3 regions of the Methylocaldum sp. GT1BB genome follow, and region 2 is predicted to be linked to each of the others. Evidence: predicted binding sites of a transcription regulator. Region 2 holds the regulator's gene; each other region holds the start of a gene.

Region 1 (9,804 bases), 2.3 Mb from region 2:
CTTGGCCAATTCAGCGAACGCATCTTTGTCGCGAACAGCCAAATCCGCCAGAACTTTACGGTCGATTTCGACGGACGCCTTTTTTAGGCCATCCATAAAACGGCTATAAGACAGTCCGAATTCGCGTGCCGCGGCATTGATTCTCACGATCCAAAGCGCACGGAATTGGCGTTTTCTCTGTCTGCGATCCCGATAAGCGTATTGGCCGGCTTTGATAACCGCCTGCTTGGCAACGCGATAAACTCGGCTACGGGCGCCGTAATAACCTTTCGCCTGCTTGAGAACCTTTTTGTGCCGGGCTCTCGCAGTGACGCCTCGTTTTACTCTAGGCATGGGCTTCTCTCTCGATGGGCAAGAAAAAATCAGCTATAAGGCAACAAGCGAGTCGCGCTCCGCACATCCGAAGGGTGCAAGGCAGCGGGATTGCGCAGTTGGCGCTTTCTCTTGGTGCTCTTCTTCGTCAGAATGTGACGACGATGCGAATGATTGCATTTGAAACCGCCGGACGCAGTACGCTTGAAGCGTTTCGCTGCGCCGCGATTGGTCTTCATCTTAGGCATATAAATCTCCAACAACTCAAGATTATTTTTTTCTCTTCGGCGCAAGCGTCATGCTTAACTGCTTACCTTCCATTTTCGGAAACTGCTCTACGACGGCGTGCTCCACGAGGTCCGTCTCGATCCGCTTCAGAAGGTCAATGCCTAATTCGCGATGACTCAGTTCTCGACCGCGAAACCGAACAGTGACCTTTGCCTTATCGCCGTCCGATAGAAAGCGAATGAGATTGCGCAGCTTGACCTGGTAATCGCCCTCGTCCGTACCCGGCCGGAATTTGATTTCCTTAACCTGAATCTGCTTTTGCTTTTTCTTGGCCGCTTGCAGCTTCTTATTCTGCTCAAAACGGAATTTACCGTAATCCATTACCCGGCAAACGGGAGGATCGGCTGCCGGCGAAATCTCGACCAGATCCAGATTCGCATCATAAGCAATTTGCCTGGCTTCTCTGGTCGACACGACTCCTACTTGATTACCGTCGGGTCCGATCAACCTGACAGTGGGCGCCGTGATCTCTTCATTCAGGCGCGGCTCTTTTCTTTCAGCAGTGATATCCTATTCCTCCGAACGCAATTATTGAAACGCAGCGCGACTCGCCACCTCGTCGGTAAACTTGCCGATCAAATCCGGCAAGCTGAAACCGCCTAGATCCTGGCCTTTCTGTGTACGAACAGAAACGGTACGGGAATCCAGTTCTTTATCGCCGACGATTAATAAATAAGGCACACGCTGCACGGTATGCTCGCGGATTTTAAAGCCGATCTTCTCATTTCTCAAGTCGGACTTTACCCGAAAGCCTTGTTTTACAAGCTCCGCAGCCAATTCGGCGGCATATTCGGCTTGATTTCCGGTAATGTTGAGCACCACCGCCTGAACCGGCGCCAGCCAAAGCGGAAAATACCCTGCGTAATGCTCGATGAGAATGCCGATGAAGCGTTCCATCGATCCTATGATCGCCCTATGCAGCATGACCGGCGTATGGCGGGCATTGTCTTCGCCCACGTATTCGGCACCGAGACGCCCCGGCATCATGAAATCCACCTGAATCGTCCCGCACTGCCATACCCGACCGATCGCATCCTTCAACGTGAACTCGATCTTGGGGCCATAGAAAGCTCCCTCACCGGGCTGCAATTGGTATTCGATGTCTTGCGCGGCCAAAGCAGCCATCAGCGCAGCTTCGGCCTTATCCCAAATTTCATCGCTGCCGAGCCGCTTGGGCGGGCGCGTGGACAGTTTGTACTGGATATCGGTAAAGCCGAAATCCGCGTACACCTTACGCAAGACACCTATGAATGCGACAACTTCCGCCTGAATTTGATCCTCGGCACAAAAAACATGGCCATCGTCCTGATTGAAACCGCGCACACGCATGATCCCGTGCAAGGTGCCGGAGGGCTCGTTGCGATGACAGGAACCGAATTCCCCGAACCGGATCGGCAGTTCGCGATAGCTATGCAGATGCTGTTTGAAAACCTGGATGTGACCGGGGCAGTTCATGGGCTTTACCGCATACTCTCTATTCTCGGACGCGGTAAAAAACATATTCTCGTGAAAGTTGTCCCAGTGGCCCGAAGCTTTCCAAAGGCTTACGTCCAGAATCTGAGGACAGCGGATTTCTTGATAGCCATTCTCACGGAACACCCGGCGCATGTACTGCTCGACCTGCTGATACAGCGCCCATCCATTGGGATGCCAGAACACCATTCCGGGAGCTTCCTCCTGAGTATGGAACAGGTCCTGCAGCTTGCCGATCTTGCGATGATCGCGCTTATCCGCCTCTTCCAGCCGATGCAGATAGGCGTCCAAATCCTTCTTGTCGGCCCAGGCGGTGCCATAGACACGCTGCAGCATGGCATTGCGGGAATCCCCCCGCCAATAGGCACCCGCCACCTTCATGAGCTTGAAGGCTCTAAGCTTTCCGGTATCCGGCACATGGGGACCGCGACAAAGATCGGTAAAATCCCCTTGCGAGTAGAGGGAGATTTGCTCGCCCTGAGGTATGGCTTCGATAATTTCGGCCTTATAGTGCTCGCCCTGGTCACGGAAAAATTTGACGGCTTCTTCCCGACGCATCACCTCCCGCCTGACGGGAATCGCCTTTGCCGCCAATTCCGTCATTTTCTTTTCGATTGCCTCGAGGTCTTCCGGCGTAAAGGGACGTTCGAAGGCAAAATCGTAGTAAAACCCGTTTTCCACCACCGGACCGATCGTCACTTGCGCGCTCGGATACAACGCCTTAACGGCCTGAGCCAGCAGATGGGCAGTTGAATGGCGAATAATCTCCAGCCCGTCCGCGTCCTTACCCGTGACGATTTCGACTGCGGCGTCATGTTCGACAAGAGTCGACAAATCGACCAGTTTCCCGTCGATTCGACCAGCCAATGCCGCCTTAGCCAATCCCGGACCAATGGACTGCGCCACCTCCATAAGCGTTACGGGGTGATCGAATGTGCGAGCGGAACCATCCGGCAGACGTATCACGGGCATCAGTCGAAACCTCTTCAACAAAAAAAGCATCGCCCAGCGATGCTTTTCGGAATTGGTAGGCGCGATTGGACTTGAACCAACGACCCCCACCATGTCAAGGTGGTGCTCTAACCAACTGAGCTACGCGCCTAAAATCAAGAGACGCAATTATAGAGCTATTTTTTGTTTAATTAAAGCCTTTCGTTCTCATCGCATTTAAGCGGCAAAATTTCACGGGTGGCAACGACGGGAATTGGTTATGATGGCCACTAGATGTGAATTCGGCAGGAGCAGTTCTGTCCAATTAAGAGGAAAGCAGTTCCGCAAGGGTGATAAACATGGCCATGTCACCGATCGAAACCTCGATTTCGGAAGTTTGTTTGGGTAGATCGAAGTTGTTCCGATTAGTATTGTTATGGATAACGCTCTTAAGCATAGCGGGGTGCGCAACCAGCCCGTTTTCGAAACCCATTCGGACGGCGACGAAAACGCAGCCATCGTTCTCGGAAATCAGCGCCCGCCCCGACGCCTACAAAGGCAGGACGGTCATGCTGGGCGGCGTGATCGTCCAAACCAGCAACCGCCCACAGTTCACCGAAATCGAAGTCTTGCAAAAACCGCTAGAAAGTTCGGATCGCCCGGAAGACGTCGACACTTCCGCCGGACGATTCCTGATTCACTGCAACCGCTTCCTGGATTCGGCGGTCTATGCGAAGGGACGCGAAGTGACGGTCGCCGGAGAGGTCCAAGGCAAGGAAACCAAGCCTCTCGATCAAATCAACTACACCTACCCGGTAATCGGTTGCAAGGAAATTCATCTTTGGGCCAACCGGCCGACTTACACCTATTATCCGACGCCATACTGGTACGATCCTTGGTGGCGAGGCTGGCCCGGCTATTACCCTTATTGGTACCCTTATTGGTAAGACTCATTCAACTCAAAAGGCTGCAACGCTACTGTGAGAGAATCTCGGATCTCGAAAAAGGACATCCGATCCGGCTACCCAATATCCTGGCCCCGCTTTCTCGGCCTGGCCGCCTTACTTGCGATCACGCTACAACTCAGCGGTTGCGGCTCGGTACTGTCGCGAGCGACCATGGACCAGGTCGATCCGAAACTTTCGCCCGAAACTGTCCTGAATAACCCAAAAGCGTTTATCGGCCAAGCCATTCTCATCGGCGGAACTATCCTTAGCGCCGAAAATCTACAGGAAGGCACGTTAGTCGAAGTACTGACCTATCCCACCGATAGACGAGGCGAGCCGGAACTCAGTGAGCCCGCATTGGGCCGATTCTTAATATTGTATCCCGGCTATTTAGACACACTCATCTACGAACAAGGCCGGCGAATTGTTGCAGCCGGTCGCGTCATCGGCGAACGCACGACGGAAACCGGCGAAGCGACTCGTGCATTTCCGTTGTTACGTCCTTTGGAGATCAAACTGTTATCCGAATATGACACCGGACCTCGGATCGGTATTGGCTTAGGCGTTGGATTTGGCTTTTGATCGATGATCATAGCCTCGCGTCTTGCCGGTCCCTGCAACACTCAATCCCACCCGATAAACCAGTTAGAAAACGTGCGGATTGAAAATCCATTCGATGCTATCCAAAATGGCGTCGCGTGCATTCGCCAAGGCGGATGCTTTTTCCAATTCGTGCTCTTTGAGGCAACTCTATGGAAAGATTTGCAGCCCCTTAAGGATTGTTAGTTAATGCCCATCTCTTATTTTTTATTTTTATAGTGAAAAAATGATTAACGGTTTACTCGACCTCCCCTGGTGGGGACTTATTGCCGTTACGCTCGGTCTGACCCACATCACCATTGCCAGCGTCACGATTTTCCTACATCGCCACCAGGCGCATCGCGCTTTGGACCTTCATCCGGCGGTCAGCCATTTTTTTCGGCTCTGGCTGTGGCTGACAACTGGCATGGGCACCAAGGCCTGGGTCGCGATTCATCGCAAACACCACGCCAAATGTGAAACCCCGGAAGACCCCCATAGCCCTCGCGTGTTTGGCATAAGCAAGGTCTTATGGGAAGGCGCGGAACTCTACCGGACCGAAGCAGCCAATCCGGAAACCTTGGATCAATACGGCTACGGCACGCCTGATGACTGGCTGGAGCGAAAACTTTACTCGCCGCACCCCGGTCTTGGCGTCGCGCTTATGTTTCTCGCCGACGTTGCGCTGTTCGGCTTCTTCGGCATTACCATTTGGGCCGTACAAATGCTCTGGATTCCCTTTTGGGCAGCGGGCGTAATCAACGGCCTGGGGCATTTCTCCGGTTATCGCAATTTTGAAACCCGCGATGCGTCCACCAATCTCTTCCCGATAGGCTTACTGATCGGCGGCGAGGAACTTCACAATAACCACCATGCCTATCCCTCTTCGGCGCGGCTATCCTCCCGTTGGTGGGAATTGGACATCGGGTGGGCCTACATTCGCCTGATGGAACTATTGAAGTTAGCAACGGTTCGCCGGGTTGCTCCAAAAATTCGCATTCTTCACGACAAGAAATTGATCGATTTGGCGACAATACAGGCCGTAATGCGTAACCGGGTCCATGTGCTGGCTTTATACGGCCGTAGCGTGGTGCTTCCGGTCCTGCGTCAAGAATTAAAGACTGCCCTCCCGGCATCCCGACGCCTGCTCCGCGATGCAAAGCCGCTCTTGGTTCGAGAGGATATCCAATTCGATGAGGCCGCCACCCACATCCTTGATCGAGCACTGAACTTGAGCCAAACACTTCACACCGTTTACCAATTCAAGGAGGAATTGAAACAGCTTTGGGCGAACTCTTCAGTCGGCTACGAAGCACGTGTGCAGTCGCTCAGAGAGTGGTGCCAACGAGCGAAGGAGACTGGCATCCAATCACTTCATGAGTTTGCCGACTTGTTGCACGGCTATACCATTACAAATCGGCTGTCCGTCAATTATTTACCCAGCACTTAAGCCAAGCACCACTCACATGCTGCCGTGCGGCGTCTCATGTGAGTCATGATATGGTCGGGAAAGTAGCGACCTGTTCATCCAGGATCAGGCTTTCTCGGCCTTCCGCAACGATCATTTGCGATTGATAAGAATCCCCGATTTACTTGGCGCACCGGTCCTTAGGTCGGCAATCCATAGCGACAAACCCATTGCGTAGAAAAAGGATTTTCGACTTACAAGTCGTGCAGCGCTGTAAGCCGGAATAAGCATTTCCGCGGGTTTATCCATGTAGCTTTGGACAGCGATGCCAAGGACACGGGCCCAAAGCTGAAAATGCTTCAAAAAAAAGCCCCATCCGAAGATGGGGCTTTTTTACACTTAAATGATCGGTCGGCGATTACATCATGTCGCCCATGCCGCCCATTCCACCCATGCCTGCCGGCATCGGAGTCTCTTCCTTCGGCTCTTCGGCAACCATTGCCTCAGTGGTGATCATGAGACCCGCCACGGAACCGGCGTTCTGCAGCGCGGTACGGGTCACTTTCGCCGGGTCCAGAATGCCCATGGCGACCATATCGCCGAATTCGCCGGTTGCTGCGTTGTAGCCGAAATTTCCGGAACCCTCGGCTACCTTGTTCAGAACCACGGACGACTCGTCGCCGGCATTGGCCACGATCTGGCGCAGCGGCTCTTCCATCGCGCGGCGGGCGATGCTGATGCCGACATCCTGATCGTGGTTTACGCCTTTCAGATCCTTGATCTTTTGCAGAGCGCGGACCAGAGCCACGCCGCCGCCCGGCACGATGCCTTCTTCAACCGCAGCGCGGGTCGCGTGCAACGCGTCTTCCACGCGGGCTTTCTTCTCCTTCATCTCGACTTCGGTGGCCGCGCCGACCTTGATCACTGCCACACCGCCGGCCAACTTCGCCAAGCGCTCTTGCAGCTTTTCTCTATCGTAGTCCGACGTGGTCTCTTCGATCTGCTTACGGATCTGGGTGATACGGCCCTGGATTCTTTCCTTAGCGCCGGCGCCATCGATGATGGTGGTCTCTTCCTTGCTGATCTGAACCTTCTTGGCATTGCCCAAATCGTTCAGACTCGCTTTCTCCAGGCTCAGACCCACTTCTTCGGAAATTACGGTGCCGCCCGTCAGGATAGCGATGTCTTCCAACATGGCTTTACGGCGATCGCCGAAACCGGGCGCTTTAACGGCGCAAACCTTGATGATGCCGCGCATGTTGTTGACGACCAAGGTCGCCAGCGCTTCGCCTTCGACATCTTCCGCGATGATCAGCAGCGGACGACCGGCTTTAGCGACGCCTTCGAGTACCGGCAGCATGTCGCGGATATTGGAAATCTTTTTCTCGCAGATGAGGATCAGCGGGTTTTCCAGCTCGGCGCTCATGCTTTGCTGATTGTTGATGAAGTACGGCGACAAATAGCCGCGGTCGAACTGCATACCTTCGACGACATCCAGGCTGTTTTCAAGGCCCGAACCTTCCTCGACCGTGATCACGCCTTCCTTGCCCACCTTGTCCATCGCTTCGGCAATGATCTTGCCGATGCTCTCGTCTGAGTTGGCGGAAATGGTGCCGACTTGAGCGATCGCGTTGCTGTCGGTGCAGGGAACGGACATCTCGTGGATAGCGTCGACGGCGGCGGTGACCGCCTTGTCGATACCGCGTTTCAGATCCATAGGATTCATGCCGGCGGCCACGGCCTTCAGGCCCTCGACCAGAATCGATTGCGCCAGAACGGTGGCGGTGGTGGTGCCGTCGCCCGCGACATCGGAAGTCTGAGACGCGACTTCCTTCACCATCTGAGCGCCCATGTTTTCGAACTTGTCGGAGAGCTCGATATCTTTCGCCACGGATACGCCGTCCTTGGTGACGGTCGGCGCGCCGAAACTCTTTTCGAGCACCACATTGCGGCCTTTCGGACCCAAGGTCACTTTCACCGCCTGTGCCAGAATATTGACCCCGCGAACCATGCGGATCCGCGCGTCATCACCGAATCTTACGTCTTTCGCTGCCATTACGATTTACCTTCGTTGGTTGATGTTGAATTCCGGGCGTGCTCAGTCTTCGAGCACAGCCATGATGTCGTCTTCGCGCATGACAAGGATATCCTCGCCATCGAGTTTCACCTCGGTGCCGGAATATTTGCCGAACAGCACCTTGTCGCCCGCTTTGACTTGCAGCGCGCGCACTTGCCCGTTATCCAGAGTCTTGCCGTTACCCACCGCAAGAACTTCACCGCGCATCGGTTTTTCCGCAGCCGTATCCGGAATCACGATTCCGCCCGGCGAAGTCCGCTCCTCTTCGAGGCGCCTCACGATAACACGGTCATTCAAAGGACGAATTTTCATCATACTCTCCTGTTCCTACTGATGATGTATTGACTGACGAGCGGTCGACCAGACCCTAGCTTTGTTAGCACTCGACTAAAACGAGTGCTAATCATAGCCGTCGAATATTTCATGTCAAGATCAACGCTCCCCCACCACATGTGGAAGAGCTGCGCGAATCCGCGTTTTTCCTGGGTTAAGATTCGTGCGCAACCAGCTTCGAGAAAAGAACATGGACCGCACCGAACGCTTCTACAAAATCGATCAACTGATCCGCGACCGGGAAAACGTCTCTCAAAAGGCGTTTCTTGAAGAATTGGGTATATCGGCAGCCACTTTCAAGCGTGATATCGAATATATGCGTAGTCGATTCAACGCGCCGATCGTTTGGGACCGAAAAACCCGCGGCTACCGCTTCGGGCCCCATGGCGGCGATGCGGCCTACGAGCTGCCCGGCCTTTGGTTCAACGCCTCGGAAATTCACGCTCTTCTCACCATGCGCCAACTGCTCGCAGACCTTCAGCCCGGACTGCTCGAACCGCATATCCAGCCGCTGCTCGCTCGCCTCAATGCCCTGCTCGGCGCCGGCGATCACGAGTGGCAGGAAGTCGAAAAACGGGTCCGGGTGTTCCATGTCGCACGGCGAACGGTGGATCTACAGCATTTCGAAGTGGTTGCGACGGCTCTGCTCAGACGCCGCCGGCTGCGAATTGTCCATTACAACCGCAGCACCGATGAAACATCCGAACGCACGGTGTCGCCGCAGCGCCTGATCCACTACCGCGAAAACTGGTATTTGGACGCCTGGTGCCATCTCCGTGAAGCGATCCGAAGCTTCGCCGTGGATGCGCTCCGCTCCGCATCGGCGCTCAACGAACCCGCCGTAGACATCCCGGACGAAGAGCTGGATCGAGAACTGGCATCCGGTTACGGCATCTTCTCCGGCGCCGAAATCCACTGGGCGGAATTGCGTTTTACGCCCGAACGCGCGCGCTGGGTCAGCCATGAAATCTGGCATCCCAAGCAAAAGACCCGGTTCGAGCCGGACGGCAGTTACACCCTCGAAATCCCCTACGCCGACGACCGCGAACTGATCATGGACATCCTCAAGCATGGCGCGGACGTCGAAATCCTCGCTCCCGAATCGCTCAGGAGCAAACTGCAAGAAACGGTTCGGGCAATGGCGGCCCGCTACGAATAAAAATTTTTACCGATAGAGTTAGTGGCTCACGCCCTGAGCGACTACCTGTCGTAGAGTATCTCCGTCGTTACACCCATCGGAGATACGATCATGTTCAACGTCTTCTCTTCCATCCGCAAAATCCGGAACGCTCGGGCTTCTGCAAGCTCCGCCACCAGCCATCCCGCCTGTCCTTTACAGCCGAGCCCGTTATCCCGCCAAACGCCGGATGCTTCGGCGCGCGTCAACTACGATATTCCGACGTACATCCGACGCGGTATCAAACTCAGCAGCTTGAACTAAGAAACAAGCACGGAAC
Region 2 (9,804 bases):
CGCTGGAGAAAGAGGAAAAGCCGGAGATTCCTGCGGTCCATTTGCCAAGGCCCAGGGCGCCCGAGGAATCTCGGGGCGAGCGCGAAAGCATAAGCTCAGTTAGTACGCCGGTTATCGGGTCCTTTGAGCTTGATTCACCATCGGATGATAGCGAGGAAACCGAAGCGGAAGATTTGAGTCTCGAAGCGCGTAAATCGCCTCGCCGATCCTTGGCCAAACGCCGGGGGCGCGGCAGACGAGATAAGAGGTTTAGCGCCAAACGAAGTGAGTCCAGCGAAGGACCCGATGACAGTATTCACGAAAATCGCCGCGAAACGGGTGAAGTGGTCTCGACGGCCAATGACAACCGAGCCACCGATGAGCACCGACCAGCCGAAGAAAGTCGGAGCACTACTGCCGTTGTCGTACCGGACAAATCGAGTGTCGAAAGTGGCACGGAGTGATTTTGGCCAGGGAGAAAGAAATAGCGTGCTAGTCAACTTGTCGGGCGGCTCTGCCGCCCGACAACTTCTTCGTTTGTCTTAGATCTACCGTATAATCCGAGGGCCTTTGTCGCACTGCAAATGGCTCGTACAGTTCACTTCTTAAACAATCTTCAGCGCTCAGTCACACCTCCAACTCGCTTTGCAAGTGGCTATTCAACATCTCCTCGGCATGCGCCAAGGTTTGCTGGGTGACACGGATTCCACCAAGCATACGCGCAATCTCCTGCTTCCTCTCTTCACGAGAAAGCTTTCGGACGGTCGATAGTGTTACCCCATCGGTGCTGACTTTTTCTACTAACAAGTGGTAATGACCTTGAGCCGCAACCTGAGGCAGGTGGGTCACGCAAAATACCTGCCGCCCCTGTCCCAGCGCGCGCAGTTTTTGACCGACGATTTCGGCCACCCGGCCGCCGATTCCCGTATCCACCTCATCGAATATCAAGCTCGGAACTGTCTTGGAGTCGGTAGCAGCCACCTGAATGGCTAGACTGATGCGTGACAATTCGCCGCCAGACGCGACTTTGGCCAAAGGACGCGGCGGCAATCCCGGGTTGGCGCTTACCAAGAACTCGGCCTGATCCAGGCCAAACGGGGTCGGTTCTTTCGCATTCTCGGTACCCACATCCACCAAAAACTGCCCCTGTGGCATGCCCAATTCCTGAATCATCTCCGAGATCCGTGACTGTAACCGGCTAGCGGCCGTACGACGGCGTTGGGACAACATATCGGCAACTTTCCCGTAATCCGTGAGGACCTGCCGAAGATCCGACTCCAACGCTTCGATTCTTTCCGATCCATGGGCGATACCGTTCAATTCCGAGCGTAGCGAATCAAGCAGTCCAGGCAATTCTTCCGGCCGGACCTGGTGTTTGCGGGCCAAACGATGGATATCGCCAAGGCGCTGTTCAAGCCAGTCCAGACGACCGGGGTCGGCCTCAATCCGCTCCAGTTGACGACGGAGCTGCAATGCCCCTTCTTTAACTTGCACTTGCGCTTCATTTAGGAGAGCGGTCGTTTCTTCCAGTTCGGGAGCCAGCCGGCTCAAATCCGATAGGGCATGGATAGCTTGCGCCAGGCGCGCGTTGACCGATTGACTTTCATCTTCATAGAGGAGTTCGAGCTGCGCCTGACCGGTGGTGAGAATTTTGCCAACATTGGCAAGGAGTGTATGCTCGTCAACTAGGGCCGGGTAATCGAGCCCAGAGATGTCGTGCTGCTCCAACTCGTCGATTTGGTAGCGCAACAACTCTTCGCGGGCGGCTTGATCCTTGGCTGTATTGGTAAGCTTTTCCAGCTCGCACCGAGTACTTCGCCAACGATCATAGAGATTGCCGATCTGGACCAACAACGATTCGTTCCCAGCGGCTTCATCCAGTAACCGGCGCTGCTCCGCTGCCTTCAGAAGATGTACATGAGCATGCTGGCCGTGTATCTCGACCAAGCTGGAACCCAACTCCTGCAAGGCTTGCAAGGTAACCGGGCGACCATTGACGAAAGCCTTCGAACGGCCGTCTTGACTGATAACCCGCCGCACCAGACACTCGCCGTCCTCCGATAATTCATTTTCGTCGAGCCAGCGACGCGCATCTGCAGCATCCTCCAAGCCGAACGAAAGACTGATCTCGGCGCGCGCAGCCCCGGGGCGGATGAACCCCGAATCGGCACGCTCGCCCAAAGCCAACCCCAAAGCAGTTAATAATATCGATTTCCCGGCGCCGGTCTCGCCGGTTAGCACGGTCAATCCGCGCTCAAACTCCAGATCGAGTGATCGGACGACGGCCAAATCTCTGATGCTGAGGTGGACAAGCATAGTCAGCTTCGATAACCGGAGCTCCAGTTGAGCTTCGCTCTGAGAATCTCAAAGAAATCATAGTCAAGCGGATGAAGAATGCGAAAAGTCTTAGGTTCTCTTCGAATCTCGATGCGATCCTCTATTTCGACATCAGGAAACGACACATTGTCGCAAACGACCTGAGCTTTGAATTGTTTGCTGGGACGGAAGGCAATTTCGATTACGCTGTCGTCATCCACCACGATCGGACGATTAGACAAGGTATGGGGATTGATCGGCGCTAATACGATAGCCTTAAGCGTGGGATAAAGAATCGGACCTCCAGCCGACAGGGCGTAAGCCGTAGAGCCCGTGGGAGTTGACGCGATAAGCCCATCAGAGCGTTGCGAATTCAGAAAAACGCCGTTGATCGATGCCTCAATCTCGATCATGCTGGCGGCATTCCCGCTATGCACGACTACTTCGTTAACCGCCGTCTGCTCGTATATCACATGACCGTTGCGAAAAATTTTCGCCCGCAACAGAAAGCGCTCATCGGCACTGTAGCGTCCGTCAAGAATTTCATCGAGCTTCGCTCCGGCGTCCGACGGAGAAATATCGACCAGGAACCCCAATCGCCCCAGATTGACCCCAATCAATGGAATCTCGAACTGCGCGAGAACACGCGCGGCGGATAAAAGTGTGCCATCGCCGCCAACCACAATTGCGAGATCGCAGCACTGGCCTATTTCGGCAACGGTACACGTTTCCGGCGAAGAATCGGCTACGAAATGAGCGCAGTCCCGTTGCACCAAAACACGCAGGCATCTCCCGGTAAGATGTCCGTAAAGCGAGGAAAGGGTTTCGGCTATGCGTGGCGCATCGGGCTTCCCGATTAGGGCTACGTTCCGGAAAATGGATGGCATATGTTTCTGAAGCCGCGAGCGTCCCGCGTCACTGTAAATGGGGCTGACCGGTACCGCAGCTTACATCTGAGACTGCAAATAGTTCTGCAGGCCGATTTTCCGAATCAACTCCGCCTGCGTTTCAAGCCAGTCGACCTGCTCTTCCTCATCTTCGAGTATCTCTTCCAGAAGATCTCGGGAGACATAATCTCCGGCCTTTTCACAAAACTCGACCGCTTCGCGCAGCAAAGATACGCTTTGAAGTTCCAACTGAAGGTCGCAGCCGAGCATTTCCTCCGGATTTTCTCCGATCTTCAAATGCCCCAAATCCTGCAAGTTTGGCAATCCTTCAAGAAACAAAATACGCTCGATCAACTTGTCGGCACGCTTCATCTTACCGATAGATTCATCATATTCGTGCTTGTCGAGCTCGCCCAACCCCCAGTTCCTGTACATTCTCGCATGAAGAAAATACTGGTTGATGCCGATCAGTTCGTTGCCCAGCACGCGATTAAGATAATCGATAACCGTCGAGTCGCCTTGCATAATTCTCTCCTTGGATATGGAAGCGTTCGCCATGTGGTGACCTAAGATTTACACCTAATTAGACGCCGCTTTGCTCGATATGGTATGAGCTTCTTGACACATTATCTAGGGGTTGCTAACTTTTTAGCACTCGATGGTCTCGAGTGCTAAAACCCCCACCATTCGAGGATACCGGTGCCTAAATATCCCCAATTGAGCGAGCGAGCCCAACACTTGCTTAAAGTGCTGGTGGAGCGTTATATCGGCGAAGGCCAGCCGGTTGGTTCGCGGGCTTTAGCGCGCGACACCGGCTTGAATTTAAGCCCGGCGACGATCCGCAACATCATGGCGGATCTCGAAGACATAGGGCTGATCACATCGCCACATACGTCAGCGGGACGCATGCCGACGGTAACCGGCTACCGTTTTTTTGTTGATACCTTGCTGACCATCAAACCTTTGCAGCAAGACATCATCCGACAGCTCCGCCAGGACCTGAATACTCAGGAAGATCCCGACGATTTGCTCGAAGCCGCCTCTCGCGTCCTCTCGGAAGTAACCCATATGGCGGGCCTCGTGATGTTGCCGCGCAGGGAGATAGTCACCTTCAGACACATCGAATTTATCCCGCTGTCCGGTCAACGCTTGCTGGTCATCCTGGTCACTAACGAACAGGAAGTCCACAACAAGATCATTCACTCACCCCGTCAGTTCACGCCTGCCGATTTGCAAGCGGCAGCAAATTTCCTCAATTCAACCTATGCAGGCAAGGATCTAACTGCGATCCGCGAGAGTCTATTTAACGACTTGCAGGAAATGCGGAATCGTTTAAGCCAGGAAATTATTGATGCGGCTGAAATCGCGGATTTGGCACTTAAGGATAAAGGAAAACGTCGGAACCCGTTTGTGCTAACCGGCGAAATCAATCTGATGGATTTTGCCGATTTGGCCAATATGGAGCGGCTCCGTTCCTTATTCGAAACGTTTCATCAGAAGGAAGACTTAGTCCATCTACTAGACCGTTGCCTAGAAACCCCCGGCGTCAAGATCTTTATAGGCGAGGAATCCGGCTATCGTGCGCTGGATCAGTGCAGCCTGGTAACCGCCTCTTACTCTCTCAATGGCGAGGCGGTAGGCGTACTCGGCGTTATCGGCCCCACCCGCATGGCGTATGAGCGGGTCATTCCTTTGGTTGACATTACCGCGAAATTGTTGGGGGCCGCCTTGAATCAAAAATCGCTGACCCCATCTTAATTCTTAACCCATATTGGTAGAAATCGTCGACCTGTGTGCGTGCATAGGCACACGGGCTCATTATTTTTCGTTGAGGAGCAGTTATATGAGCAAAGACCAGGCTTCGCCCGAATCGGCGCCAAAGGCGCCAGATCAAGCGGAACAAGCCGCTTCTGTCGACACGGCAATCACAACGGAAGAAGGTGTTGTCGAACCAACGCCGATCGAGCAACTTGCACAGCAATTGACCGAAGCAACTCGCCGAGCGGAGGAGAATTGGGACAAATTCGTACGCACCCAGGCCGAGTTGGAGAATTTGCGCCGACGCTCGGAAAAAGAACTCCAGAATGCCAATAAATATGCTCTGGAGAAATTTTCGAAGGAGCTATTGACCGTGGTCGATAGCCTCGAACTCGGGCTGCAAGCGGCCGTCGGAGAGACCTCGGATGTGGTGAAATTGCGCGAAGGCATGGAGCTCACGCTAAAGCAGCTGAATTCGGTACTGGAAAAATTCAGCGTCCGAGCAGTGGATCCCATAGGCGAAAAGTTCAATCCGGACTTACACCAGGCCATGGCGATGCAACCGACCACTGATATCGAGCCCAATACGGTGGTAAAAGTTTTCCAAAAAGGATATCTCCTCCATGATCGCCTGTTACGTCCGGCCATGGTGGTTATTGCCCAAGCCGCCGCAGAATCCACGCGCATCGACGAGCAAGCTTGAAATCAGCCTTGGCGCCCCCATATTAACGCTAAACCCACACCTAACCCACAAGCTATTGATTAATTTGGAGAATTAAATGGCGAAGATTATTGGCATCGATTTGGGCACCACCAATTCCTGTGTGGCCATTCTTGAAGGGGGCAAACCGCGCGTCATCGAAAATGCCGAAGGCGCTCGCACCACCCCCTCGGTCGTGGCCTTTACGGCCGATAACGAGGTACTGGTCGGGCAGTCCGCTAAGCGGCAGGCGATCACCAATCCCAAGAATACCTTATATGCCATAAAGCGGCTTATCGGACGCCGCTTCAAGGATTCTGTGGTTCAAAAAGACATACATCTTGTGCCGTACAAGATTGTCGAAGCCGATAACGGCGACGCGTGGGTCGAAGTCAACGGCAAAAAAATGGCCCCTCCGGAAATTTCGGCACGCGTATTGATGAAGCTGAAAAAGGACGCCGAAGCGTTTCTCGGCGAGGAGATCAAAGAGGCGGTCATCACCGTACCCGCGTACTTTAACGACTCCCAACGCCAAGCAACGAAAGACGCCGGCCGCATTGCTGGGCTCGATGTCAAGCGCATCATCAATGAGCCGACCGCCGCAGCCATGGCCTTCGGTCTGGACAGAAAGCACGGAGACATCAAAGTTGCGGTCTACGATCTCGGCGGCGGTACGTTCGATATTTCCATCATCGAAATTGCCGAAGTCGACGGTGAGCATCAGTTTGAAGTACTTTCCACCAACGGCGACACCCATCTTGGCGGCGAAGACTTCGACCTGCGCATCATCGATTACATCTGCGACGAGTTTAAAAAAGAGAACGGCATCGACCTGCACAATGATCCGTTGGCTCTGCAACGCCTGAAGGAAGCGGCGGAAAAGGCGAAGATCGAGCTGTCTTCGAGCCAGCAGACCGACATCAACCTGCCCTACGTCACGGCCGATGCGAGCGGGCCCAAGCATCTCAATATGAAGCTTACCCGTGCCAAGCTCGAATCCTTGGTCGAGGATCTGATCTTGAAGACAAAAGGCCCGTGCGAAACCGCGCTCAAGGATGCTGGCCTCAAGCCCAGCGAAATCAACGAGGTTATCCTCGTCGGTGGGCAGACGCGCATGCCGAAAGTTCAGGATTTCGTGAAGGACATCTTCGGCAAAGAGCCTCGCAAGGACGTCAATCCGGATGAAGCGGTGGCGCTCGGTGCGGCGATCCAAGGCGGCGTTCTAGGTGGACAGGTCAAAGACGTACTGCTGCTGGACGTCACTCCGTTGTCTCTAGGCATCGAGACCTTGGGCGGCGTCATGACCAAGCTGATCGAGAAGAACACCACCATCCCCACCAAAACCGGGCAGGTCTTCTCGACGGCCGAGGACAACCAAACCGCGGTTACGATTCACGTCCTGCAGGGCGAACGTGAAATGGCGAAAGACAACAAGTCTCTCGGCAAATTCGATCTGACCGACATCCCGCCGGCTCCGCGCGGCATACCGCAGGTCGAAGTGACTTTCGATATCGACGCCAACGGCATCCTGCACGTGTCGGCCAAGGACAAAGCTACTGGCAAGCAGCAATCGATCCGCATCACCGCCTCCAGCGGCCTGACCGAGGACGAGATCAAGCGTATGGTCAAGGATGCGGAACTGCATGCCGAAGAAGACAAGAAACTGCACGAACTGGTAACTGCGCGCAATAACGCAGACGCCATGATCCATGCAACGAACAAGACGCTGCACGAACTTGGCGATAAAGTGGAAAGCGACGAGCGCAGCAAAATCGAAGGTGCGATTAGTGAATTGAAGACCGCCATGAACGGTGACGATAAGGCGGAAATCGAGCGAAAGACTGAACATCTGACCGAGCTTTCGGGTAAACTGGCGGAACGCTTATACGCACAGAAAGGCGAGACAGCTGGTTCGCCCGGCGCTGAAACCGAACAACCGACGGAAGCCAAGGCAGGCGAAGATGTCGTCGATGCCGAATTCGAAGAAGTGAAAGAGGATCGGAAATAAGGCCTTATCGCTCGGTTTGGCACTGTGCCATGAATGCAGATGAGCGGAAGCAAACTGCTCTGCTCATCCGCCCTCCTCTCCTAAGTTTATGCGTAAAGCAGTCGAGCTTTCGGGTGAGGGAAGGTGGCGAGGAATTAACGCCTGAGTATTTCGGGCAAGTTTGATGCGTCCTGCGCATTGACTCCAACTTAGCCGCAGGCAAAGCCCTGCGGCTCTTTATGTTATGGCGAAAGAAGATTATTACGAACTTTTAGGCGTGGCGCGAAACGCGAGCGATAGCGACATCAAAAAGAGCTTTCGCCGCTTAGCGATGAAATATCATCCAGATCGCAACCGCGACAATCCGAAAGCGGAAGAGCAGTTCAAAAAGATCAAGGAAGCCTACGATGTGCTTTCCGATCCGAAGAAGCGTTCCGCTTATGATCAATTCGGCCATGCCGGAGTTGATCCATCCATGGGCGCAGCCGGTGGGTTCGGCTTTACCGGCGAAAGTTTCAGCGACATCTTCAGTGATGTCTTTGGTGATATCTTCGGTGGCGGTGCGACAGGCCGAAGACGGGGCAGTCGCGTGCAACGCGGTGCCGATCTTCGCTATAACCTGGAGATCACCCTCGAGGAAGCGGTCGCGGGCACCGAAGTCAAGATCCGCGTACCGACCTTCGTAACTTGTGACGAATGCAATGGCACCGGCGCCAAGAAGGGCACGGGACCCACGACCTGCTCTACTTGCCAGGGCCATGGCGCCATCCGCATGCAGCAAGGCTTCTTCGCCGTGCAGCAAACCTGCCCGACCTGTCACGGTACGGGCCAGCAAATAAAGGATCCTTGTCGCGTCTGTCACGGGCAGGGACGTGTTCAGGAAACCAAAACGCTATCAGTCAAGATCCCGCCAGGTGTGGACACGGGGGATCGTATCCGTTTGGCCGGCGAAGGCGAAGCGGGAGAAAGCGGAGGACCACCGGGCGACTTGTACGTACAAATCTCCGTTAAAGAGCACCCGATTTTTACCCGGGATGGTGCCAATCTCTATTGTGAGGTTCCGATCAGCTTCCCGACCGCTTGTTTGGGCGGCGAACTGGAGGTTCCAACGCTCGATGGCAAAGTGGTACTTAAGATTCCCGCGGAAACCCAAACCGGCCGGCTGTTCCGGCTGCGCGGCAAAGGGGTAAAACCGGTGCGCGGCGGCCCGCAGGGCGATCTGTTGTGCCGAGTCCGTATCGAAACGCCGGTACATCTCAATAAGGACCAGATCGAGTTGATCAAGAAACTGGACGACTCCCTGAGCGGGGGCGGCAGTCATCACAGTCCACAAGCGCATGGCTGGCTCGACGGAGTGAAACAGTTTTTCGACAAACTCGGGCTTTAATTGCCGGATTGCCGGATTATCGAAACGCCGCAAGGCCACTGATCGACACGAAAATACCAAAGCCATATCTCAGGAAAACCATAATGATCAAAGTTGGAATCGTCGGAGCCGCTGGTCGCATGGGACAAGCCTTGATACGCGCCTGCCTCGACACCAACGGAATGCTCCTGACAGCCGCGGTGGAGAGAAAAGGCAGCCCCGAAACGGGGAAGGACGCCGGAGAGCTTGCCGGACTGTCGAAGCTCAACATCCCGGTGGTCGACGACCTGAGCCGCGTCATCTCGGACCTCGATGTCGTCGTCGACTTCACCCGTCCCGAGGCAACCATGGAACATCTCGCGGTGTGTCGGGAGCACGGTAAACGACTCGTTATCGGTACGACTGGCTTCACGCCTGAACAGAAAGCGGATATCGAACATATCGCACTTACGATACCGCTCGTACTAGCACCGAACATGAGCGTAGGGGTAAATCTTTGCCTCAAACTGTTGGAAATCGCTGCGAAGGTCATCGGCGAGCAAACCGATATCGAGATCATCGAGGCCCATCACAGGCATAAAGTGGATGCCCCCTCCGGGACGGCATTACGTATGGGCGAGGTCGTGGCCGCCGCACTCGGCCGAGATCTGCGCGAATGCGCCGTCCATGGACGGGAAGGCTACACCGGGGAACGCGATCCCAAAACGATAGGCTTTTCCGTGATTCGGGCTGGCGATATCGTGGGCGAACATACCGTGATGTTCGCCGACGAAGGCGAGCGCGTCGAAATTACCCATAACGCGACCAGCCG
Region 3 (9,804 bases), 120 kb from region 2:
AGACCTATGTAAGGCTCGGTTTGGGAGTCGGAATCGTTGCCAAGATGGCTTACGACCCTGTCGCGGACGCCGATCTGATTCCGCTCGATGCCAGTCATATGTTCGGTTTGAGCACGACGAAGATCGGGCTGCGGCGGGATATGTTCATCCGCGGATTCATTTACGAGTTCATCCGCTTATTCGCGCCGCATCTGACGCGGGAATTGGTGGAACAAGCCATGACCCAGCGGGAACAAAAAGACGTCGATGCCTTGTTCGAGAATATCGCGCTGCCGGTGCGCTAGTTTTCGCATGCCCGGCTTGGTGATGCGCCAAGGCCGGTGTTGATCCTCAAGCTTTTTCAGCTGTTTTCAGATTCCCGGCATGTAGGCCGCATTCCTTCTTCCCGGCATCTTCCCACCACCACCGGCCTTCGCGCTCATGCTGATTGGGCAGAATCGGCCGAGTGCAAGGTTCGCAGCCTATGCTGACGAAACCTTTACGATGCAGTTCGTTGAAGGGCACGTCGTAGGCCTCGATGTAATCCCACACCTGCGCCGACGACCAGTTCGCGAGCGGATTGAATTTGATCAGGCGATGGTCGGGCGTGGAAAAAGCTTCGTCAAGCTCGATCTCGGCCAAATTTTCCCGAGTCGGGTTTTGGTCGCGTCGCTGACCGGTAATCCAGGCGTCCAGCTGACTAAGCTTCCGGCGAAGCGGCTCGACCTTGCGGATGCTGCAACATTCGTGATGGCCGTCTTTGTAGAAGCTGAATAAGCCTTTTTCTCTGACTAAAGCTTCCAGTTGCACGCGATCCGGCGAAAGAACGTCCAGCCGAATGGGGTAGCGCTCCCGAACGGTCTCGATCAATCTGTAGGTTTCGGGATGCAAGCGACCGGTATCCAAGGTGAAGACCTGAATGCCCGGCTTGAGCTTGCTGGCTAGGTCGATCAATACCACGTCTTCGGCGCCGCTGAAGGAAATGGCGATGTTGTCGAACCATGTCAGCGCCGCCTTGAGAATCGCGCGGGGATTTTTTCCGGCCAGTTCGCCTTTAAGCTGATCGAGATCGAAGAATTGAGTACTCATGTCGTATCGGGGTAGAAACCGTGACGGATAAGGTAACACACGAGATTCAATCCTAAAAATTCTAAAAACAACTTTTGATATAGAAAAACGGGATAAGATCAGACGAAAAAGCCCCGCCGTTTTCGGCGGGGCTTTGGTGTTCTCGGTCGTGGAAGCAACCGATTACATCATGTCTTCCATTCCGGCACCGGGCATGCCGGCTCCTTTTTCTTTCTTCGGCTGTTCGGCCACCATGGCTTCCGTGGTGAGCATCAGACCGGCCACGGACGCGGCGTTCTGCAGCGCGGAACGGGTGACCTTGGTCGGGTCCAGGATACCCATCTGAATCATGTCGCCGTATTCACCGGTCGCAGCGTTGTAGCCGAAGGTGCCTTCGCCTCCCTGAACCCGGTTCAGGACGACCGAAGCTTCTTCGCCCGCGTTGGTCACGATTTGACGCAGCGGCTCCTCGATCGAACGGCGCAGGATGGCGATACCCACGGTCTGGTCGTGGTTCTTGCCCTGCAGATCCTTCAGCGCGTTTTGAGCACGGATGAAAGCGACGCCGCCGCCCGGAACGATGCCTTCTTCAACCGCAGCGCGGGTTGCGTGCAGCGCGTCTTCCACGCGGGCTTTCTTTTCTTTCATCTCGACTTCGGTGGCTGCGCCGACTTTGATCACGGCAACGCCGCCGGCCAGCTTGGCCACGCGCTCTTGCAGTTTCTCGCGATCGTAGTCCGAGGTGGTGTCTTCGATCTGCTTGCGGATCTGCTCGACGCGAGCCTTGATGTCTTCCGCTTTGCCGGCGCCGTCGACGATGGTGGTGTTTTCCTTGTTGATCTGGATCTTCTTCGCACTGCCGAGATCGCCCAGGTCGACTTTTTCGAGGCTCAGGCCCAGTTCTTCGGAAATGACGCGGCCACCGGTCAGGATGGCGATGTCTTCCAGCATGGCCTTGCGGCGATCGCCGAAGCCCGGCGCCTTAACGGCGCAAACCTTGATGATGCCGCGCATGGTGTTGACTACCAGGGTCGCCAACGCTTCGCCTTCGACATCCTCGGCGACGATCAACAGCGAACGACCGGATTTCGCCACTTTTTCGAGCAGCGGCAGCAAGTCGCGGATGTTGGAGATCTTCTTGTCGTGCAGCAGGATGTACGGGTTTTCGAGCTCGACGCTCATGGTTTCTTGGCTGTTGATGAAATAGGGCGAGAGATAGCCGCGGTCGAACTGCATACCCTCGACAACATCCAGTTCGTTGTCCAAACCGGAACCTTCCTCAACGGTAATCACGCCTTCCTTGCCCACCTTGTCCATCGCGTCGGCGATGATTTTGCCGATGCTCTCGTCGGAGTTGGCGGAGATGGTGCCGACCTGGGCGATGGCTTTACTGTCGGTGCAGGGCTTGGAGAGTTTCTTCAGCTCTTCGATGACCACGCCGACCGCCTGATCGATGCCGCGTTTGATATCCATCGGGTTTGCACCCGCCGCTACGGATTTCAAGCCTTCGCGGACAATGGCCTGAGCCAGGACGGTTGCCGTGGTGGTGCCGTCGCCGGCGACGTCGGACGTCTTCGAGGCGACTTCCTTCACCATCTGAGCGCCCATGTTCTCGAACTTGTCTTTCAGTTCGATCTCTTTTGCGACCGAAACGCCGTCTTTGGTGACGGTCGGTGCGCCGAAGCTCTTTTCCAGCACGACGTTACGGCCTTTCGGGCCCAGGGTCTGCTTCACTGCGTCGGCCAGAACGTTAACCCCGGCCAGCATGCGCTGACGGGCGTCATCGGAAAAACGGACTTCTTTAGCTGCCATCAGTTAATTCCTCCAAAATCAGTCTGAACGTTAGGTCGTGGATCAGGCTTCGAATACGCCCATGATGTCGTCTTCGCGCAGCATCAGATATTCGGTGCCGTCGATTTTGACTTCGGTACCGGCATACTTGCCGAACAAGACTTTGTCACCGACTTTTACATCCAGTGCGCGCACTTGACCGTTATCCAGGGCTTTTCCGTTTCCTACAGCAACCACTTCGCCTTTGATCGGCTTTTCCTTTGCGGTGTCGGGAATGACGATTCCGCCCGGGGATGTTTTTTCTTCTTCCCAGCGTTTTACGACGATACGGTCATGCAAGGGACGAATTTTCATGATGACTGTTTTCTCCTTGAAGAAGTTTGAACCTCAAAAAAACACTGTAGTGTTAGCACTCTCTGTCGAGAGCTGCTAACAATATAGCGATGCGGATTTAGTTTTCAAGGGGCGCAATATGAAATTTTGATTACCGAATCGAGCTAGCATTTCAGAAAAGATGAAGGCCAGCGTTAGGCTGGCCTTCGGTTTTATGGCCTCGCGTGGCCGGTCTTGTGGAAAGCGGGTCGCCGCCCTACCTAAACGAATCGGCGAAGATGTTGTCGGCCCAATGGAACATGTGCTCGTAATTTTCCGACGACGGCTCCGCCGCTTCGCCGAACGAATCCTCGACGCGCTTCATGCTGTGCGTTGTCGGATCGTATTGGTAAACCGCAGTCAACCACGACGCTTCGGTCTCGGTGATGGGGCTGAAGCAGGCCGAATTGGTCGTCGGCTGCGGGTCCGGTGTTTCGCCGACGAACGCGCGGATGATCGAGTCGACGCAAACTTTGGCCTGGGAGTTCGCCATGTGGCCGGACTTCGGTTGTGCCGTTGCCTGAGAATCGCCGATCACATAGATGTTTTCGTAGACGGTTGAACCGTAAGTCAGCGGATCGACCGTCGCCCATCGGCCCGTCGGATCGTTGACCACGCCGGCGTCGAAGACGATCTGTCCGGCTTTCTGGTTGGGAATCATGTTGAGCACGTCCGCCGACAACGCGCCGATCGTGGTGTCTATTGTCTTGAGCGATGAATTGACTTGGGTAATGCCTACGTTGGCGTGGTATTCGAGCGTTCCTGCATAGGTCTGGCTGAATGCCGTGCCGAATGTATGCGGCTCGGCCACGATGTCTGGGTTCGCATCCAGCACGATGATCTTCGAACGTCGCTTCTTGCGCTTCAGATAAGCGGCGACGATACATGCACGCTCATATGGGCCGGGTGGGCAGCGATAGGGCGCTTTGGGGACGTTCATGACGAACACGCCACCGTCCGGCATGGCCGCCAATTGATTCTTGAGCAGGGTAGTCTGGGGCCCGGCTTTCCAGGCGTGGGGCGTCAGGTTCGGGTCGTACAGACGTTCGGCTCCGGCCGGATTCGGGTTGATGAAGTCGATGCCGGGCGCAAGGATCAGATGCTCGTAGTCTAGTGTGGCGCCATTCGACAGACCCACCTTGCTACCGACCGGGTCGATGGCGGCAGCCATGGCTTGGACGATCTTGACGCCTCGATTTCTTAAACCGTCGTAGCTTAGGTTGATCCGGTTCATCGAGATGGCGCCGGTGATGACCAGGTTGGACAAAATACAGGCGTAGTGTGTGGCGTTGGGCTCAACCAGGGTGACATCGATGGTATTGTCCCAATGTTTGAGGTATTTGGCGGCCGTTGCGCCAGCGAAGCCTCCGCCGATGATGACGACTCGATTCGAGAGCGGTGTCGCGGCGCTCAAACTTCTGGGTATGGCCGCAACAAGCGAGGTTGCGCCGGCGAGTTTTAGAAATTGCCGTCTGTTGAAAGCAGTCATATTTAGTCTCTCCTGTCGGGAGTTGGCGTCATTGGTCCTGCGGTAGGAGGCTAGTCGTCCGAGGACGAGGCTCGCGGAAGCGAGCCAAGGTAGTCGGCGATCAACCGTAGTTGATCATCGGTATAACCGCGGGCTTGCCTGTCCATGATGTCCTCGACCGGGCGGTACTTTCTTTCGATCAGCTCGTCATACAACTCGTCGGCAGACTCCCCTGCCAGCGACTCGTAGCCCGAACCGTCGGTTCCGTGACATTGCGCGCATTGCGCGGCAAGGAGACGTCCGGCGGGAGGCTCGGAAAAGGCGCTTAGTGGAGTGGCCGTGGCAGTAATCAATACGAAACACGTTCTTAGGGGGTAAAACGATTTACGCATGTGTTACCTCGCTCGGTGACGTTAATGAGGTTTGGCCAATTCGTTTGCCGTCGCGCGGTCACTTAAGTTTCCCCGCGCGACGGGACGTTTCTCTGTCGCCCTTGGTGGGGGGCAGGTTTCGGGTGTGTTTCGGTAACCCTACGGGATGTACTGAAATTTCCATGCCGCGGCCGCTTTCTGGGCGGATTCTTGTTCCCGAATACCGGGTTAACGTACCGGGTCGTGACCAAAGGAGTTACAGAATATGCTAATAAAACAATAAGTTGATATGGCATTAGCGGAAACCCGTGCTGGTGTTCACGCGGCTAGATGAAGCTGCGACGATGGACGCGAGCGGACTCGAGCTCGGCGGTTGTGACGCCGGCTAGCGACGAAAGAACAGGTTGATCAGCAGAGTCAACACGAGGCTGATGATGATCATGGAGGTGATGGGGATGAAGATGTACCGGTTTTCGTCCTGAATCCGGATATCACCGGGAAGCTTTCCGAACCAGCCGAACAGTCCCGGGGCGTAGGATAGGACCAATCCGAGCAGAAACAGGCCGATACCGACGTAGATGAGAATTTTCCCGAAAGACATCGCTCAAGTCCTCTTTGACGCTTCGCCACCATCAATCAAGTAGACCGTCGCGAACAGCAAGAGTGCTGCGATGCCTAGCAGCCACCGAATGTCGGTTTTGGTCGTGCGGCGCTCGACGAATTCCGGGGCGCGTAATGCGTCCATGAGACCTTCCGGCGTTTCCAGACGATGATAGCGGAGGCCGGTTGTCGCGCTCAGTTCGCGTAGATGGTTTTCGTCCAGCCAGGAAAGATAATAGCCTTCGCGCGGCGGTCGGGGTACGGTCTCGGTTGTTTCGTAGGCTGTGCTGGATTCCGGCATTTGCGCGATATCGGTGTTTTCCCAATAACCGATGAGCCGGTTTTCGCGATCGTATTTCGGCACTGTGGTCGGATGCAATCCGCCCACACCCACGATCAAGCCAGCGATTTCTCCCGGTTTTCCGGAAAATGTCGGTCGTATTGTTTGCGGCGGTGCTTCCTGGCCGTCGGTGAAGAGCGCCAGCCGAATGCCGGGATCTCGGTTTTTTACGTCCCGGATAGCGGCATAAACGCCTTGAGCGACAAAGCTGTTGGCTGCCCAGGCCATGCGCCAGTCGACATGGGCGAGCACATCGTCGATCACGCGCAGGTGTTCGCACACTTCTATGGGTTCGAACAGTAATTGAACGCTCTGAGTGGTGAAAAGTCCGAGCCCGACTTCCGAGCCGCACGGAAGATCATGCACCGCCTGCCGGATCGATTCCTTGACGAAATTGAGCCGGTCCGCCGGCATGTTTGCGACATGGTAATCGCGGACATTCATGCTTTGCGTGATGTCGATGACGAAGGCATAGCGATAGACCCGAAGCGGCAGCGGGAGTTTCGGATCGGCAAAGGTCAGCGCCACGAGCACGGTGGCAACGAACAGCGCCGTCGTGCGCCAGTCCCGGCGAACGAGCCGCATCCTCACGGCGCACCACCCGGAATCGTGGGCACGGTAGCGAATACACTGGGTTTCGCTCCGTGCCAATCCGCCTTTTCCCGCTCCTTGGCCGGCGGGGTAATCCTATGTGCGTATTCGAGATTGAAACGGGCATCCCAGTTAGCCGGATTCAGCCGAAGAGTCTTCTGCAACTGTTCCTTGGCCAGGGCGACCAGCGTGTTGACACGGACATATTCCAATACGCCTTTGGCGTTCCACAGTTGGGCGGCCTCTCGAAGATACAGTGTTCCAAGATTGTAATGAACCTGCTCGCGAAGGTGCTCGTCGCCGCGTTCGAGAATGGTGGTGTAAAGGCGCAGGGCTTCCTGCGTCTCGCCCGATCGTTCGAGCCGATGGGCTTTGGCGAGTACCAGAACGGGCGGTGTTTTGTCGTCGACCTCGACCCTTTCCGGCTGGGAGATTAGAGTGTTTTGGCGGGCGATTCGGAAAACGGCATAACTTTCGTAAACGACTCCGGCCAGGAGGGCTGCCAGAAGACCCCAGATCAGCATCGGCGAGCGCCACATTCGCATCAAACGGGCCACGACTTCACCTCCAATGCTTTGGCGCTCAGGAGCAGTGCCAGAAATGCGAGAGCAGCGGCATAGCAGTAGCCGGAGATGTCCCTTCGCGGCAGTTTTTCCAGGTAGTGCAGCGGAAGATTTTCCAACTGCTCGACCTCTAGAATTGCGCGCTGCAGCGCTTCCGGATTTTCCGCCTCGAAAGCCCGATAGGGGACGCCAAGGTTTTGGAAATATTGATGTAGAAAATATTCCGGCGTCGTGCTTTCGCCCGGATTGACCGGCTTCTCCGAAAGGCGTCCGCTCCTTGGATTTCGGAGGTAAATCCAGTAAAGGGTCGCCTGCGTTTCCTGAAACCATTGCCGTAGCTGGTCGCGGGTTTCCTCTTCGATGCGCGCCGCTCCGTCCGAGACCAGCAGAACGATTCGGGACCCGGTGAACGGTTTTCCGCTGTAAAAATCGAGCGCCATCGCCAATCCGGGCGCGATGTTGGTTACTCCGTGACCGCGACCGCTGGTCGCTTCGATAGCCGCTAAGATCGCCGGCCGATCTTGAGTGAAAGGCATGACGTAGATTGGTGCAGCCGAGAAATCGATCATGGCGAACAGATCGTGCTCCCGTCGGGCGACGAATTCGGCCAGCAGCTTGCGGGCTATGGCGCCTTTGGTTTCCTGCGCGCGACCGCCCATATAGCTGCCGGAGAAATTCTCGTTCATGCTGCTGCTCCTATCGAGCAGAAGCACGATGTGGGCCCCGGTCCCGACTCTTTCCACCCATTGCTCATGCAAGTAAGGACCCGCGATGCCCAGGCTGAGACTAAGCGCTGCAGCGGCGGCGCTAGACCGCAGCAGTCGATCGAGCATCGTCGACAGCGGATCGCTCGGGAGCATCGAGATGGAGGGATAGGAAATCGCGGCTTGCCCGCGTTTTAATAAAGGAATCAGGGCGGTAATGCCGAGAATCAGTGCCCAAGGTGCGGAAAGCCCGATGCTCAAACACTCCTCCGTTCAGCAAGGACACACTGGCGGCATAAGGCTTCAAGCCGGGAAAACAGGGAATCCGCTGGTATCGGTGCATCGGGGGCGGTGAAAAAGACTTGCCGGGACAGGGCGAAGAAATGGTTAAGCTCGTCTCGAAGCTCGGCGAAGGCCGGATGGTCTGCCAGGAAGGATTCCAATTCCCCGGCAAACAGACGAAAACCGGCGGTGTCGTCCAAGGCTCGGTGCAGGAGCTTGATCGCGGTCCGGTACGCATCGGCATCGGCCGGTTTACGGCTGAGCTTCTTGAGATCGCGCATGGTGCGCGCAAACGGCGGGGCTGTCTTTGTAAAGAACGGCAGCTTGCCGTAACGCCATGCGAGAAGCGGCAGTACGGCCAGGGTTCCGGCGAGATAGGCGATAAGCCTCAGGCGGTGTGACAGGATCGGAAGCGGCTCCGGTACCACGGATTCGCGGATTTCGACTTTTTCGTCTGCAATGTCGGGCGGAATGATCGGTGCGATCGTGATATACCACGGCGGCGTTCGCGCTTCTAGCGGGGCTTGTCCCTGAAAACGGACCGGCAGTGACGGGATGGTCAATTTTTCCGGTTGCCGTACGCCTTTGAACACCTGATAGGTCAGCCGCAGTCGGTAATGGGCTACGTCTTTAGCGTTAGTCTTGGTCCAACTGACGGTGCGGAGATCCAGCCATTCATCGAGCGCGCCGGGCTTGGGCAGATATTCGGTCTCCAAAGCATAGCTTTCGGGTACCGTGATGAGGACGTGATAATCGATCAGGTCTCCCATGACATAGCCGAAATTCCGCGGTGCCGACGGCTCGATGCGAGGCGTCAATTCGGCGGAGCAGGCGAGGGCAGGGGCCAGTAGAAGCGCCGGGCTCAAGCCGAAAAGCAGTTTAAACATCGGGCGCATCGTTCAGGTTCGATAAAAATAACGGGTCAGCTCGTCCGGGTCGAAACGGTCGATCAGGAAGAACGGCTCTCGACCATGAAGCGCGCAAATCTGCCCCAGTTCCTCGCGGCGCTTCTCGAACGACGCACTGATCTTCTCTCGTAGCGCGGGTCGCATGAGCAATCGCCGCCGGGCACCGGTCTCTGGGTCTTCGAAATTAACGAGACCCCACGAAGGTAGCCGATCGAATTCGGCGCTGTTCCATAAAACCACCGGCACCACATCATGGCGGACCAGGGCCTTGAGCAGTGTATCGAGGCGATCCAGGGTTAAATGAAAATCCGAAACGAGAAATACTAAGGCTTTCCGTTTCCCGAGATACGGTACGACCTCGTTCAGCCCGTCGGAGGATCTGCCCCGAGGGCGGAGGTTCTTGAGGTTCTCCAACAGTTCCGGCGCGGCGCCTTTATGCCAGCGCAGCGGCAGGAGCATGTCCTGGAGTATCGTGCTGTCGCAGCCGATAAAGCCGAAGAAGTCGCCGGTGCGGTAGGCGGTATAGGCCACCGAAGCGGTGAATTCGGCCAACAGTTCGGTCTTCGATCTCGTGCCCCGGAAACCCATCGATGCCGAAAGGTCGGCGACTACATAAACGGGAATCGCGCTCCTTTGGCGAAAAGTTCGCACCATGAGCTGCTCGAAAGGATCGTGCAGTGTGGCGCGTATATCCAGATTTCGCGGGTCCGGATTGGATGTTAATAGCGTATGACCGGCGAATTCGTAGCCGCCGCCCTGCCGTGCGC

Evidence for each region. The regulator HrcA, encoded in region 2, represses chaperone genes, less so after heat shock. The targets are predictions, from matches to a motif close to TNTTAGCACTCNNNNNNNNNGAGTGCTAANA.
Region 1: the regulator HrcA is predicted to act here: its motif matches at 8,389-8,419, upstream of groES (co-chaperone GroES).
Region 3: the regulator HrcA is predicted to act here: its motif matches at 3,243-3,273, upstream of groES (co-chaperone GroES).

What each region holds. Positions count from the first base shown of each region.
Region 1 is NZ_CP194902.1:2,503,895-2,513,698, reverse strand. Features, by position in the region: gene rplT (50S ribosomal protein L20) at 1-333, opposite strand, end outside; gene rpmI (50S ribosomal protein L35) at 363-560, opposite strand; gene infC (translation initiation factor IF-3) at 583-1,107, opposite strand; gene thrS (threonine--tRNA ligase) at 1,129-3,045, opposite strand; tRNA gene ACR2TX_RS12645 (tRNA-Val) at 3,099-3,175, opposite strand; gene ACR2TX_RS12640 (Slp family lipoprotein) at 3,405-3,950, shown strand; gene ACR2TX_RS12635 (Slp family lipoprotein) at 3,984-4,532, shown strand; gene ACR2TX_RS12630 (DesA family fatty acid desaturase) at 4,777-5,979, shown strand; gene groL (chaperonin GroEL) at 6,356-7,993, opposite strand; gene groES (co-chaperone GroES) at 8,036-8,326, opposite strand; gene ACR2TX_RS12615 (helix-turn-helix transcriptional regulator) at 8,538-9,506, shown strand; gene ACR2TX_RS12610 (hypothetical protein) at 9,548-9,733, opposite strand.
Region 2 is NZ_CP194902.1:184,839-194,642, forward strand. Features, by position in the region: gene ACR2TX_RS02150 (Rne/Rng family ribonuclease) at 1-443, shown strand, start outside; gene recN (DNA repair protein RecN) at 607-2,295, opposite strand; gene ACR2TX_RS02160 (NAD(+) kinase) at 2,298-3,182, opposite strand; gene bfr (bacterioferritin) at 3,243-3,707, opposite strand; gene hrcA (heat-inducible transcriptional repressor HrcA) at 3,882-4,940, shown strand; gene grpE (nucleotide exchange factor GrpE) at 5,026-5,643, shown strand; gene dnaK (molecular chaperone DnaK) at 5,720-7,648, shown strand; gene dnaJ (molecular chaperone DnaJ) at 7,872-9,014, shown strand; gene dapB (4-hydroxy-tetrahydrodipicolinate reductase) at 9,098-9,804, shown strand, end outside.
Region 3 is NZ_CP194902.1:303,643-313,446, reverse strand. Features, by position in the region: gene cysB (HTH-type transcriptional regulator CysB) at 1-284, shown strand, start outside; gene ACR2TX_RS02640 (phosphoadenylyl-sulfate reductase) at 331-1,068, opposite strand; gene groL (chaperonin GroEL) at 1,231-2,859, opposite strand; gene groES (co-chaperone GroES) at 2,902-3,192, opposite strand; gene ACR2TX_RS02625 (FAD-dependent oxidoreductase) at 3,428-4,699, opposite strand; gene ACR2TX_RS02620 (c-type cytochrome) at 4,750-5,070, opposite strand; gene ACR2TX_RS02615 (DUF2905 domain-containing protein) at 5,435-5,650, opposite strand; gene ACR2TX_RS02610 (VWA domain-containing protein) at 5,654-6,574, opposite strand; gene ACR2TX_RS02605 (MxaK protein) at 6,577-7,137, opposite strand; gene ACR2TX_RS02600 (vWA domain-containing protein) at 7,125-8,108, opposite strand; gene ACR2TX_RS02595 (hypothetical protein) at 8,105-9,016, opposite strand; gene ACR2TX_RS02590 (DUF58 domain-containing protein) at 9,029-9,804, opposite strand, start outside.